DNA from 3 places in the Neobacillus sp. DZ-9 genome. Region 1 is predicted to be linked to each of the others. Evidence: predicted binding sites of a transcription regulator. Region 1 holds the regulator's gene; each other region holds the start of a gene.
What was found. Region 1 encodes Rex, which represses fermentation and respiration genes when NADH is low (regulators of the CRP and FNR family bind a similar motif). Its sites were predicted from a motif close to TTGTGAAATATTTCACAA; they were not measured.
Positions count from the first base shown of each region.

Region 2: AC59HZ_RS03430 (cytochrome c oxidase subunit 2A) is a predicted target of Rex. The motif match lies at 1,771-1,788, and genes of this name have one in related genera.
Region 3: AC59HZ_RS28490 (cytochrome c3 family protein) is a predicted target of Rex. The motif match lies at 2,110-2,127, and genes of this name have one in related genera.

Region 1 covers NZ_JCAIOL010000021.1:4,895-9,185, forward strand. The annotation lists gene AC59HZ_RS29960 (ABC-F family ATP-binding cassette domain-containing protein) at 1-1,050, opposite strand, end outside; gene moaC (cyclic pyranopterin monophosphate synthase MoaC) at 1,224-1,715, shown strand; gene AC59HZ_RS29970 (redox-sensing transcriptional repressor Rex) at 1,746-2,405, shown strand; gene AC59HZ_RS29975 (YhbD family protein) at 2,523-3,146, shown strand; gene AC59HZ_RS29980 (polymer-forming cytoskeletal protein) at 3,159-3,881, shown strand; gene AC59HZ_RS29985 (cytoplasmic protein) at 3,895-4,291, shown strand, end outside.
Region 2 covers NZ_JCAIOL010000001.1:660,069-664,359, forward strand. The annotation lists gene AC59HZ_RS03420 (b(o/a)3-type cytochrome-c oxidase subunit 1) at 1-877, opposite strand, end outside; gene AC59HZ_RS03425 (cytochrome c oxidase subunit II) at 877-1,353, opposite strand; gene AC59HZ_RS03430 (cytochrome c oxidase subunit 2A) at 1,374-1,523, opposite strand; gene AC59HZ_RS03435 (type III polyketide synthase) at 2,181-3,269, shown strand; gene AC59HZ_RS03440 (isoprenylcysteine carboxyl methyltransferase family protein) at 3,270-3,839, shown strand; gene AC59HZ_RS03445 (dynamin family protein) at 4,156-4,291, shown strand, end outside.
Region 3 covers NZ_JCAIOL010000016.1:69,705-73,995, forward strand. The annotation lists gene secA (preprotein translocase subunit SecA) at 1-1,718, opposite strand, end outside; gene AC59HZ_RS28490 (cytochrome c3 family protein) at 2,213-3,622, shown strand; gene AC59HZ_RS28495 (cytochrome c3 family protein) at 3,652-4,291, shown strand, end outside.

The sequences.
Region 1 (4,291 bases):
CCGAAAAGAAATCCGCTCAGAAATCACATCACTGTCGTATCCAACGGCAAGCGAATCTACCATAAGAACATCATTACCACTCTGCCGCTCAATTTCAAATGAGAACGAAGCAGACTTTTCATCCCCTAATGGACGATCCATGACCTCCATTTTCTCAAGCTTTTTCCGCCGGCTTTGCGCTCGTTTGGTTGTTGAGGCACGGGCTAAATTACGCTGAATAAAGTCTTGGAGGTTCGCAATTTCTTGCTGCTGCTTTTCAAAAAGTTTCATGTCACGCTCATAATTAGCCGCTTTCTGATCTAGATATGAGCTGTAATTGCCCGTAAACCGCTGAATCTGCTTCCGGGAAACCTCATACACCTGCGTGACGACTTTATCTAAAAAATAGCGGTCGTGGGAGACAATTAATATTGCACCATTATAACCCTGGAGATATTGCTCCAGCCATGAGAGAGTATCGATATCCAAGTGGTTGGTCGGCTCGTCCAAGATTAAAATGTCAGGTTTGGTTAATAGCAGTTTCCCTAAAGCAAGCCGGGTTTTTTGACCGCCGCTTAAACTGGCAATCATCACATTAGAATCATGAAAATTTAATCCATGAAGCACAGAGCGAATATCCGCCTCGAATTGGTAGCCGCCCTGCTCTTTAAATTTCACTTGAAGCCCGTCATACTCTTTTAAAATTCTTTCGTACCGGCTTGAGTCTTCGAAAATTGTAGGATCAGCCATTTGTTCTTCAAGCGTGCGAAGCGATCTCTCCATCTGACGAAGTTCCTCAAAAACAGTCAGCATTTCTTCCCAGATAGACAAATTGGATTCTAATCCCGTATTCTGTGCCAAATATCCGATGGTCACATCTTTCGGTTTAATAATTTCCCCGCCATCATGTGACAGATGACCGGCAATGATTTTCAGTAACGTCGATTTGCCCGCACCATTGCGGCCAACAAGAGCAACGCGGTCTCTTGATTGTAATTCCAGCTTTATATTCGATAAAATTAGGTCAGCACCATAATATTTTTGTAGTTGATTAACCTGTAATAAAATCATAAAATTCACCTCTATACTACTCAATAGTTTACCGTATTCCCAATGGTCCGGCAATAAAGCATGTCAGTTCGCTAGATGAGAATACCTAATGGACAAAAAAATGTACCGATAGTTCAAAGTTTCACAGACATAAAAAGAAAAATAGTGTATGATTTAATCGGAGGATTGTTTATATGGCAGAATTCACTCATTTTAATGAAGAAGGCAGAGCAAAGATGGTTGACGTCAGTGATAAACCAGAAACGGCGCGCACAGCTCTGGCTCATTCAAGCATTACAGTCAGCAGAGAAATTTTTGAAAAAATAACGAATCATGAAATGAAAAAAGGCGATGTCTTAGCTGTAGCGCAGGTTGCCGCCGTGATGGCCGCGAAAAAGACATGGGATCTCATTCCAATGTGCCATCCTATTCCATTAACGGGAGTGAATATCTCTTTCTCTTGGGAACAGGCCGGAGATAACTATCAATTATATATAGCTGCTTCTGTTAAAACAAAAGGAAATACAGGTGTAGAAATGGAAGCGTTAACAGCAGCGTCTGCCTGTGCATTAACTGTTTATGATATGTGTAAAGCTGTTGATAAAGGCATGGTCATCGGACCGACCTATTTAGTAGAGAAAACGGGCGGTAAAAATGGAGATTATAAGAGAACAGAACTAGTTTAACAAAACTATTTATATGGGGTGTGGGAGATTATGAGTAACGAAACGATGAAAATACCACAGGCGACAGCTAAACGGCTGCCCCTTTATTATCGATTTTTAAAAAACCTGCATTCTTCCGGCAAGCAAAGAGTTTCATCAGCAGAATTAAGTGAAGCGGTTAAGGTTGATTCGGCGACAATCCGAAGGGATTTTTCCTATTTTGGAGCCTTAGGGAAAAAAGGCTATGGATACAATGTGAATTACTTATTAACCTTCTTCCGCAAAACATTGGACCAGGATGAACTGACAAAGGTTGCCTTAATTGGGGTGGGGAACCTTGGTACAGCCTTTTTAAACTATAATTTTTTGAAAAATAATAATACGAAAATTGAATGTGCTTTTGATGTCGATCCTGGAAAAATGGGAACGACGATTCGCGAGGTACCGGTTTATCATTTGGATGAGCTGGAGAGAGTCATCACCGAACATCAAATATCAGTGGCGATTTTAACCGTACCTGCACAGGTCGCCCAAATGATTACAGACCGGCTTGCAAAGGCAAATGTGAAAGGGATATTAAATTTCACACCGGCAAGATTAAATGTTCCTTCCTCGATTCGTGTTCATCACATTGATTTAGCTGTCGAGCTGCAATCTCTGGTTTACTTTTTAAAGCATTATCCAAATCCATCAGATGAGATCGAGGAATAAAATGTTAAGGGCTTTTCGCAAGATTTTGCGGAAGGCCCTTTTTTTAGGACAAATTATTTGAATCTTTACAACGTAACAGTGTTATGTTACATTAATATACAGAAAGGGGTTTTAATCATGAGCGAGGAGTTAATTTCGAAAAAGGAATTATTAGAGCTGGCGGGAATATCCTATGGACAGCTGTATAGATGGAAGCGAAAAGACCTCATACCGGAGGAATGGTTTGTAAGGAAATCCACGTTTACCGGCCAGGAAACCTTCTTTCCAAAGGAAAAAATCCTAGAAAGAATCAATAAAATTCAAACGATGAAGGAAGATTTATCGTTAGATGAACTAGCAGACATGTTTTCTCCTAGCCTAAGCGATTTGCAGTTAGATAAGGATGAATTAATAAAACGTAACATTGTTTCAAATGCAGTAATGAATTTTTACCTAGAAAATGAGCAAGGCAGCCCAAATTTTAACTTTTCCAGAATGCTTGAAGTTTATGTTTTAGAGAAGCTGTTGCAGTCAGGGGAGATCAATTTGGATGAAGGGAAAATGCTGCTTCAGGTGCTAAAGGACAATGTCGCGCTGATTAAGCAAAAAAGCTGTGAACTCCTGATTACCCGCAAACTAGGTGTGTCATCGTGTCTCTTACTGAGTAATGCGGAAGAGATCCGTTTTGAGAGGGGAACGAAGATTGTCGTGCAGGTTTCCTTAATGACCTGTTTAGAAGAAATTAAGTCGAAATTATTATAAAGGAGAATCCTTATGGAATTGAAAAATAGAGGAGATTTGGCCATTAATGGCTTAGGTTCTTCAAACGGCGGACAATTTAACCTAGTTACATTGAATGGTAGAGGGACGATCAACAATGATGTGGAATGTCATGAATTTGAATGTAATGGCTTAGGGACGGTCAATGGAAATGTTACAGCAGATATGGCCAAAGTGAACGGGAATGCCAAGTTTAAAGGAACATTCGAGAGTCAAAAGTTGACCGTTGACGGGACTGCGAAATTTGAGCAGAACCTGAATGTGAAAAATTTAAGGGTTTCTGGGAAAGCTTCGGTGGGCGGGAGCGTAAAATGTGAGGAGATTAAACTTCGAGGCATGCTTTCAGTTGGGGGGGACTGCGAGGCTGAGTATTTTAAAGGAGAATACCGCTTCACGATAGGCGGGCTCCTAAACGCAGATCAAGTTGATATAAAGATTTATGGGGAATGCAAAGCAAAAGAGATAGGCGGGCAAACAATAACAGTAAGGCAGCATAAAGGGTCGTTCATTGGCGCTTTATTAAAGCCAATTTTCAAAGTGCAACTAGAAACGGAGTTAATTGAAGGGGACAAAATTGACCTGGAAAATACGATTGCCAAAGTGGTGCGGGGCAATCAGGTCAGAATAGGACCGAACTGTCAGATTGGTGTGGTTGAGTACACAGACGAATTTTCACAGGATAAAAATGCTGTCGTGAATGATATCAGAAAGGCATAAGGGGGGAAGGGAAATGAAAAAAGACGCAAACTTGATTATCAATGGTTCAGGAAGTTACCCTGGCGGCCGTTACGATAAAATCAGCATTAGAGGCGAAGGGACGATTGTAAATGATGTGGAATGTTCCTCTTTTAATGTATATGGAACGAGTGAAGCGGTCGAAAATGTTAAAACTGGTTCAGTAAAAATTTTGGGGGAGGCAGAGGTTAAAGGAAATATCGAAGCAGAAGAAACGCTAATCATGGGAACGATGGCAGTCGGCAGCCGGGCGCAATTGAAAAAAATAAAAATCTATGGGCTGCTCGAAGTGGGCGAGAGACTTTTCGGCGATCAAGCAACGATTAAAGGAAGCATCGTAGTTAATGGTGATGTGGAATATGAAACTTTCGATTCGAGCGGCGGTTTTGAAA
Region 2 (4,291 bases), on a different contig from region 1:
CTACTTGGAAGAACTTCCAAGCAGGATCAATTCCCGGTTCTGTTAATTGGTGATGGAAACCAACTGGAATAGAGAAGAGCAGGAACAAGATAAACGATAATCTAGCTAATGAATCTGAGAAGATTTTTCCGCCAATAATTTTTGGAATAATAGTATACCAGCACATATAGGCAGGCAATAACCAGAAATAAACTAACGGATGTCCGAAATACCAGAACAAAGTACGGCTGACTAAAACATCAACTGTATCAACTAATCCAAGTGACCATGGAAGTAATTGGAATAAAACGGTTGCCGCTACCCCTAAAGTAGCTACGATCCAAAGGACGGTATTAATAACGGCCATAAAGCTTAATAACGGACTAGGTTTTCCAGGATTATTTTTGCGCCATTTTGCATAGGTCATAATTTGTGCGGCACCATCAATCCAGCTGCCGACCACAACTAGCGTCAATCCTAAGTAAAAAATCCAATGTGCCTGCAACGGAGCATAGAAAGTATATAAAACAGTTGCTTTATTTAGTAAAACCATAGTCGCAGCCATTGCTGTTCCTGTAGTCATGGTCCAAAAGCCAATCCATCCCGTCCGTCTAGCTGCATTGGAATGAGTACCTGCTGTACGGCTTACTGCAGCGTATTGAAACCCCATAATAAAGAAGGTTGTTAATACTAGACCCATCATGACTCCATGAACGGTTAAGATTTGATAATAACCGATACCGCCAGGAAGTTCATATTTACCGGAACGGACTAGAGTTTGCAGCAACCCCATTAGCCCGCCAAGTGCAAGGGCTATAAAGGCAACATAAAAATGTGCCATTGAAAGCTTTGCATCACGCGGGTCAACTTTAATTTTTGTAACTGCTAAGTTTACCATTATTCTACCACCTCAATCTTCGAGCTCATTAAATGGTGACCTGTACCACAATATTCGTTACATACGATTAAGTACTCACCAGGTTTGTCAAACGTTGTTGTATATTCACTGACATAACCAGGTTCAAGCATCATGTTAATATTTGTTCCTGCCACTTCGAAGCCGTGAACGACGTCTTTAGTGGTAGCGATAACTCTTACCTTTGAGCCAAGCGGCACTTTAACTTGTGCAGGATTATAAGAGAAAGCTTGTGCTACATAGACTAATTCATAATCCCAATCTTTTCCCTCTACTTTATGTAGGCCTGGTTTGTCGAAGGGTTTAGTTTGATCCACTTTTTCTGGATTAACAGTTGTCAAACAGCTTGGCGGCTTATTCCCCAAATAGAAGGCGCTTACCCCCACGACTGATAAGAAAAAAATAAGACAGGTAATCCCGAAAATCAGCCAAATTTTTTCAAATTTATGCATATGCATAATTGTTTCCTCCTTAAATTTTAAAAACGTTCAACGAATAAATAGTAGACACTAACCCAAGTGACAATAATGAAGATTCCCAAAAAGAAAACAGATGCGAGTGTCCCCTTGAGAGAAGAGCTGTCTTCCATTTCAGTTTTATGTTTTGTCTTTAGTTCCGCCTTCGCCATCCCCTTGCACTCCCTTCAGAAAATTAAATAATAAATTTATTAGTTCTCTTTCATAATACAAAACAATTGTGAAAGGAAAATATGAAATATCGAAGTTCACAAATTGTTCATTCCTGAGATATCTACTATGTTAATGTTATAAACTTGATGCAACAGTGATTTATATCACAAAAGCCCGCTTGCAATTGTGAATAAAATGTGAATTATCACATCTAACCTGTGATAAAAGTAATTGAATATAGGGTATATGTGAAAGAATGAACAAATTCGAATAATAGTCACAAATTGGAAAATTGAAAATAAGATAAAAATAAATATCTAATTTTCCTTCAGAAAAGAGCGTGTTTTTTGTGGAAAAATATTATTGCGAGAATTGCCGTCTACTATACGATACGGTCGAAATTTGCAAGGTTTGCGGATCAGTGGCCAATAAGAAAATTAAAATTGAAGTTCAAAAACAACCGGATAAACAGTAAATTGGAAATGTTTATGCAATGTACGAAAACGATTTCCGAGTTATAATAAGAGAGCACAACAACAACCTTCAAAACGTTTGCTTCTCCGTATAGGGGAAGCTTTTTTTTATCTTTTTTTCTCTTCGCATAATTTTCTCTCTGCTGGAAAAAATACCCTTACATATGTCGAAGGAGAATGATAATGCCTACGATTATTTCCATTGCAGAGGCAATTCCCCCGTTTGAAATTAAACAAGAACAAGCATCAAAATTCGCGCGAGAACTCTTTACCGATTCATTTAGGGATATTGAACGATTATTAAAAGCGTTTCAAAATGGTCAAATTGAAAAAAGGCATTTTGTGAACAATATTGATTGGTTCCAAGAGGACCATTCTTTTGAGGAAAAAAACAATGCTTATATCGAGTCTGCCACCACACTTGGAATCGAAGCCATTGAAAAGTGTTTAAATAATAGCGTTTTTCTATCTGAAAATATCCCTTATGAAGAAATCGACGCAATTTTTTATATTTCCACTACTGGTATCGCTACACCAAGCATTGAAGCGAGAATTATGAATACCTTGCCCTTCCGTTCCCAGACAAAGCGGGTGCCAATCTGGGGGTTGGGATGTGCAGGCGGGGCTGCAGGTTTATCTCGGGCATTTGAATATTGTCTGGCCTTTCCAAAAGCAAAAGTTCTTGTTCTTTCTGTTGAGTTATGCAGCCTGACTTTCCAACGTAACGACCTATCAAAAAGCAATTTAATTGGTACTTCTCTATTTGCCGATGGCATTGCTTGTGCATTGGTTTGTGGTGATGATGTGGAAATGGAGGTTATTAGGAAAAAGGCGGCATCACCAATGATCCTCACTACACAATCCACGTTGATGCCTAATTCTTTGGATGTGATGGGCTGGGACCTTAAAAATACTGGCTTGTATGTCGTATTCTCACGTGATATCCCCCATATCATTGAAGATTGGCTTAAACCAAATGTTAGTGGGTTTTTGCTGGAAAACGAATTGACGCTTGAGCAAATTGACTATTTTATCGCCCATCCAGGTGGAAAAAAAGTTATTGATGCCTATGTAAAGTCATTAGAAATTCCCCCTAAAATGACGGAAGTATCTCTTGAAGTATTAAAACAGTATGGGAATATGTCCTCTGCAACCATTTTATACGTTTTAAAGCGTTATATGGAGATGGATATTTCTGAAGGATCCATTGGGCTCTGCACCGCCCTTGGTCCAGGATTTAGCTCAGAATTACTTCTATTGAGGTGGAATTAAATGAAGGATATCCTTCCTTTTTCACTGTTATTTAGCTTCATCATATTTCAACGGATTGTGGAACTCATGGTTGCGAAAAACAATGAATCTTGGATGATGCAGCGTGGAGCCATTGAATTTGGTGAAGGACATTACCGTTTTATGGTACTAATGCACAGCTTGTTTTTTATCAGTTTATTTTTGGAAAAGCTGTTATTCAATCGAGGATTGTCTATTGTTTGGCCGTGGATACTCATTATATTTGTTCTTGCCCAGTTTTTTAGAATTTGGGTTATCGCTTCATTAGGAAGATTTTGGAATACAAAAATAATTGTCATGCCTGATGCTCCAGCTATTCGGAAAGGGCCTTACCGTTATATGAAACATCCGAATTATTTTGTTGTCACAGTCGAATTATTAGTTATTCCAGCCTTGTTTTCTGCCTATTTGACAGCTTTTCTTTTTATGATTTTCAATGCCATTATGCTGGCTATACGAATTCGCGAGGAAGAAAATGCTCTAAAAAGTTTAACAGAATATGAAGGAACCTTTAAGGACTGCCATCGTTTCATTCCAAAGTTTGTTAAATAATTGTGACAATTCATAAGAGATATTGAAAATCATTATCAGCTATGCTACTATTTAATTAACGATGAAAATCATTCTCAGCTGAGAGTCTGTTAAGGAAGGTGTCACAAATGACTTTTGCTTTTGTGGGCGGAACTGTTTTAATTTATGCATTTGTCATGAAGCACGTTTTAAAAAATGTTACACATTAATAGGATTTAAAAGAAAGCCAAGGTGTTAGCCTTGGTTTTTTTTGTTTTTTCTAGTGTCAAGATAGGAAAAGTTTGAATTATCGTATAAAATAAAACTTATCATCATGATATTAAGGGGTATATAAGAAATGATTAAAACAGCTAATCCAAATGAAACGATGCAAACACTAAAACAAAAAATTGTTTCTATATATGAGTATTTATTGGGACAAGAGGAACTGCAGCATGCAGAAAAGGTGAAACAACTGGCCAACAAATTAGAAA
Region 3 (4,291 bases), on a different contig from region 1:
ATCTTACTTTGAATCGGCTGGGTATCATCCATCCCAAGGCGCTGCATCATGGTCTTCATATTATCTGAACCAAAGCGGCGCATCAATTCATCTTCCATGGATAAATAGAACTGGGTAACCCCTGGGTCCCCTTGACGTCCAGAACGTCCGCGGAGCTGATTATCAATCCGGCGGCTCTCATGGCGCTCTGTTCCGATTACAGCAAGACCCCCTAATTCAATAACTCCCTCGCCAAGCTTAATGTCGGTACCGCGTCCTGCCATGTTTGTCGCAATCGTAACCGCGCCTTTGTGACCAGCTTCTGCGATAATTTCCGCTTCGCGTTCATGGTTTTTCGCATTCAAGACATTATGATGAATACGCTTTTTGAATAAATAAGTGGAAATAAGCTCAGATGTTTCAATCGCTACCGTACCAACTAGAACAGGCTGTCCCTTTTGGTTGCGTTCAGCAATATCCTCAACAACTGCTCTAAACTTACCGTCCATCGATGCATAAATTAAATCCGGCCGGTCATCACGCGCAATTGGTTTATTAGTTGGGATCACGATAACGTTCATATTATAAATGTTACGGAATTCTTCTTCTTCGGTTTTAGCCGTACCAGTCATACCAGATAATTTTTCATACATACGGAAATAGTTTTGGAACGTAATGGTTGCCATTGTCATGCTTTCGTTTTGGACCTCGAGACCTTCTTTTGCCTCAATCGCCTGGTGCAAGCCTTCGCTGTAACGGCGCCCCTTCATTAAACGGCCGGTGAACTGGTCAACGATGACAATTTCGCCTTCTTGCACAACGTAATCAACATCGAGGTGCATACTGACATTTGCCTTTAACGCCTGGTTAATATGATGGTTTAGGGTAACGTGCGACATATCAAAAAGGTTTTCTATGCCGAACGCTTTTTCCGCTTTGCTGATACCTTCCTCTGTCAGCATAACGCCCTTCGTTTTTTCATCATAAGTATAATCCTGGTCCTTTGTTAACATACGGACAAAAGCATTGGCTTGAATATAAAGCGCAGCGGATTTTTGTGCTGAGCCCGAGATAATTAATGGTGTACGCGCTTCGTCAATTAAAATGGAGTCAACTTCGTCAATGACCGCATAAAAAAGCGGGCGCTGCACTTTTTGCTCTTTATAAAGAACCATGTTGTCACGAAGGTAGTCAAATCCCAATTCGTTGTTTGTACCATAGGTAATATCACAGGCATACGCAGCCTGTTTTTCATCTTTATCCATGCTGTTTAAGTTAAGTCCGACGGTTAATCCTAAAAATTGGTAAAGTTGACCCATTTCGTTGGCGTCACGGCTAGCTAGGTATTCGTTAACCGTAACAACGTGTACGCCTTTTCCGGAAAGAGCATTTAAATAAACCGGCATCGTCGCTGTTAACGTTTTACCTTCCCCGGTCTTCATCTCCGAAATGTTCCCTTCGTGGAGTGAAATACCCCCCATCAGCTGAACATGGTACGGATACAGGCCAAGCACACGGCGTGCACCTTCACGAACGACCGCAAAGGCTTCCACAAGAAGGTCATCAAGGGTTTCGCCGTTTTGATAGCGAGCTTTAAATGCCTCTGTTTTTTCACGAAGCTGATCATCTGTCAGCTTTTCAGTTTCTGCCGCTAAGGCGTCAATTTGTACTGCAAGCTTTTCCAGACGCTTAAGTTCACGTTTATTAAGATCAAATACTTTATTTAAAATCCCCATCATGTGATGAACGCTCCTTTTTATCGAGACTACAAAAACACTTTTTCAAAAAAAATCATATCAAACTTTTTCGATAATTTCCCTTTTCATCTTACCATTTCCTCTATACAGTGACAACAATGTTGGTGTAGAAGCAAATATTGTCAGTCTCCTATTAAGACTAATTTTCCATGAAAGGTAAGTTCGTTTTTTCGTCAAATATGACAGATTGATGGATTTTTATGGAAAATACAATGTAAGTAAGATTAAAATCGCAATAACCTACTAAAGATTTGTATAAAAAGAATAAAAAGTGAATTTTTATTCAATGATTTATCACTGCTATGGTACTTAGTAATCCTTTAAAAACAACATATCAATAGTGTTTTTAGAGGTAATGGACCATCTGGTTGGAATGGAAAAATATTCACAAATTGTACATTGGAATAACCTTTCGCAATGTTAGATACTACCTTTAGAGAGGTTGAAATGGAAAATAAATAGATAATGAATCCAATATGGGAAGGGTGAGAACAGTGGCCTTTTGGGGGAAAAAAAATAATGAGAATAATCCCGAAACTATAGAAGAAAGAAAAAGAGTTGGCCCTATTCGCAGACTTTGGCAAAAGTTCCGAAAAATAGATTGGAAGAATCCAGTTAACAGATGGAAATTACTTTTTGTCTCACTGATTGGTTGTATTGTTGTTTTTGGCGGGGGATATGGAGTTCTTTCCTTAACTAACTCGCCAACCTTTTGTGTCAGCTGCCACGAGATGGCACCTGAGTATTCAACCTTTACAGCAAGTGCGCACAACCAGATTTCCTGTGTCCAGTGTCATATCAAGCCAGGGTTCACCAACATGATCACACACAAAATGAAATCTATGAAGGAAGTGTACTACCACGTTACAGGCGTACCGAAACAAATTGTGCAAACGGAGGAAGAGGCTGTATCAAACGAAAACTGTTTACAATGTCACTCGAAGAATCGGTTGGTTACAGCATCAGGAGACCTAAAGGTAAACCACAAACAACATATTGAAAAAGATATCCCATGTATCACCTGTCACGCTGGTGTGGTTCATGCAAAAATTGCCGGCCGCGGGATAAACGTTGAAGATGCACGAGGCGAATGGACAAAAGAAAATGCTGAAAAATTCATCGAGAAAAAATACTTAAGACCAAACATGGGTACCTGTATTGATTGCCATGACAAGGTAAATAACGGAGAAGAACCGTGGAAGGATGTTGCTTACAATGTTCCGCCAAACCCAGAAGAACTTGAGAAAAAGCTTGATGAAAACCAACAAGGAGCTGTAAAAGAAACATCTGCTGAAGGAACGAATGAAGCAACAACTGAAGGTGAAAAGAACGAAGCCGTTGCTTTAGAGCATGAGCAAAAAACACAAGAGATCATTTTGCAGGCAATTGGCAAGCAAAAGAAAAACGTGAAGATTTCAATGGAATGTAAGACTTGTCATAAACAAACAGTGATTCCTAAGACACATAAAAAAGTGGATTGGAACCAAAACCACGGCGATACTGCTGTCCTGCAACTTGATAAATGTATGAATTGTCACCAAGATTCCAAATGGGTACGGGAAATTCCAAAAGAGGATATCATTTCACTTCTGAAAATGGGGAATCAAAAGATTAAGTACACACCAAATTTGACTCTCGCAAAAGATCAAGCGCGAACCAATAAATTCTGTGCTGCTTGTCACGCCGACCGTCCGGATGGACATGGCGAAAGCAATCAATGGTTAACGGGCCACGCTGCTAAAGCTAAAACAAGTGATCAGAAAGCCAAATGTTTCGTCTGTCATGACCAAGATAAACCAAAAGCGGACTCTGCCGCAGCGAAAGCACCAACAGATGTTTATTGCCAATATTGCCATAGAACCGGTTTTAAAGATGCTAAGAAGTAAGGTGAAAATGTTTAAGAGGAGGGAAAATAGTGGAAGAAGAACAAATGAATCAGACCTCCCCTCCACGGACTCGCTACAAATTATATAAATATTTAACAGTATCACTGTTAGTTATCGTCGTCTTTTTCGCATTGGGATTGATAGGAGTGGAATCTACTTCGAGTTCAAAGTTCTGCTCCTCGTGCCATGAGATGAAGCCCGAGTATTATACGTGGAAGGCGTCCACACATAGCGAAGTAGATTGCGTTAAATGTCATATAGGCTCAGGTACAAAAGAATATGCTCAAGCGAAAGCAAATGGTCTTCTGCAGGTTTACAAGAAAGCGACACAAACATACACCGCGCCTATTCGAATGCCTAAGGAAATACCTGATAGTGCCTGTGAGAGCTGTCATGATGTATCCAAACGCGATGTCACAGCATCCGGCGATATAATCATCCCTCATGATAAACACAAAAACAAAGACATTGGATGTATCCAATGCCATAACGGTGTTGCTCACGGTAAAATTGCCGATCGAAAAATGACGTTCCAAACCGACTATGATAAATGGGATTCGAAAACCGGTGTTTCAGCAATGGCGAATTTCAAATTCACCCGTCCAGATATGGACACATGTGTGGAATGTCATATGGCTCGTAAAGTAACCAATGAATGCTCAGCTTGTC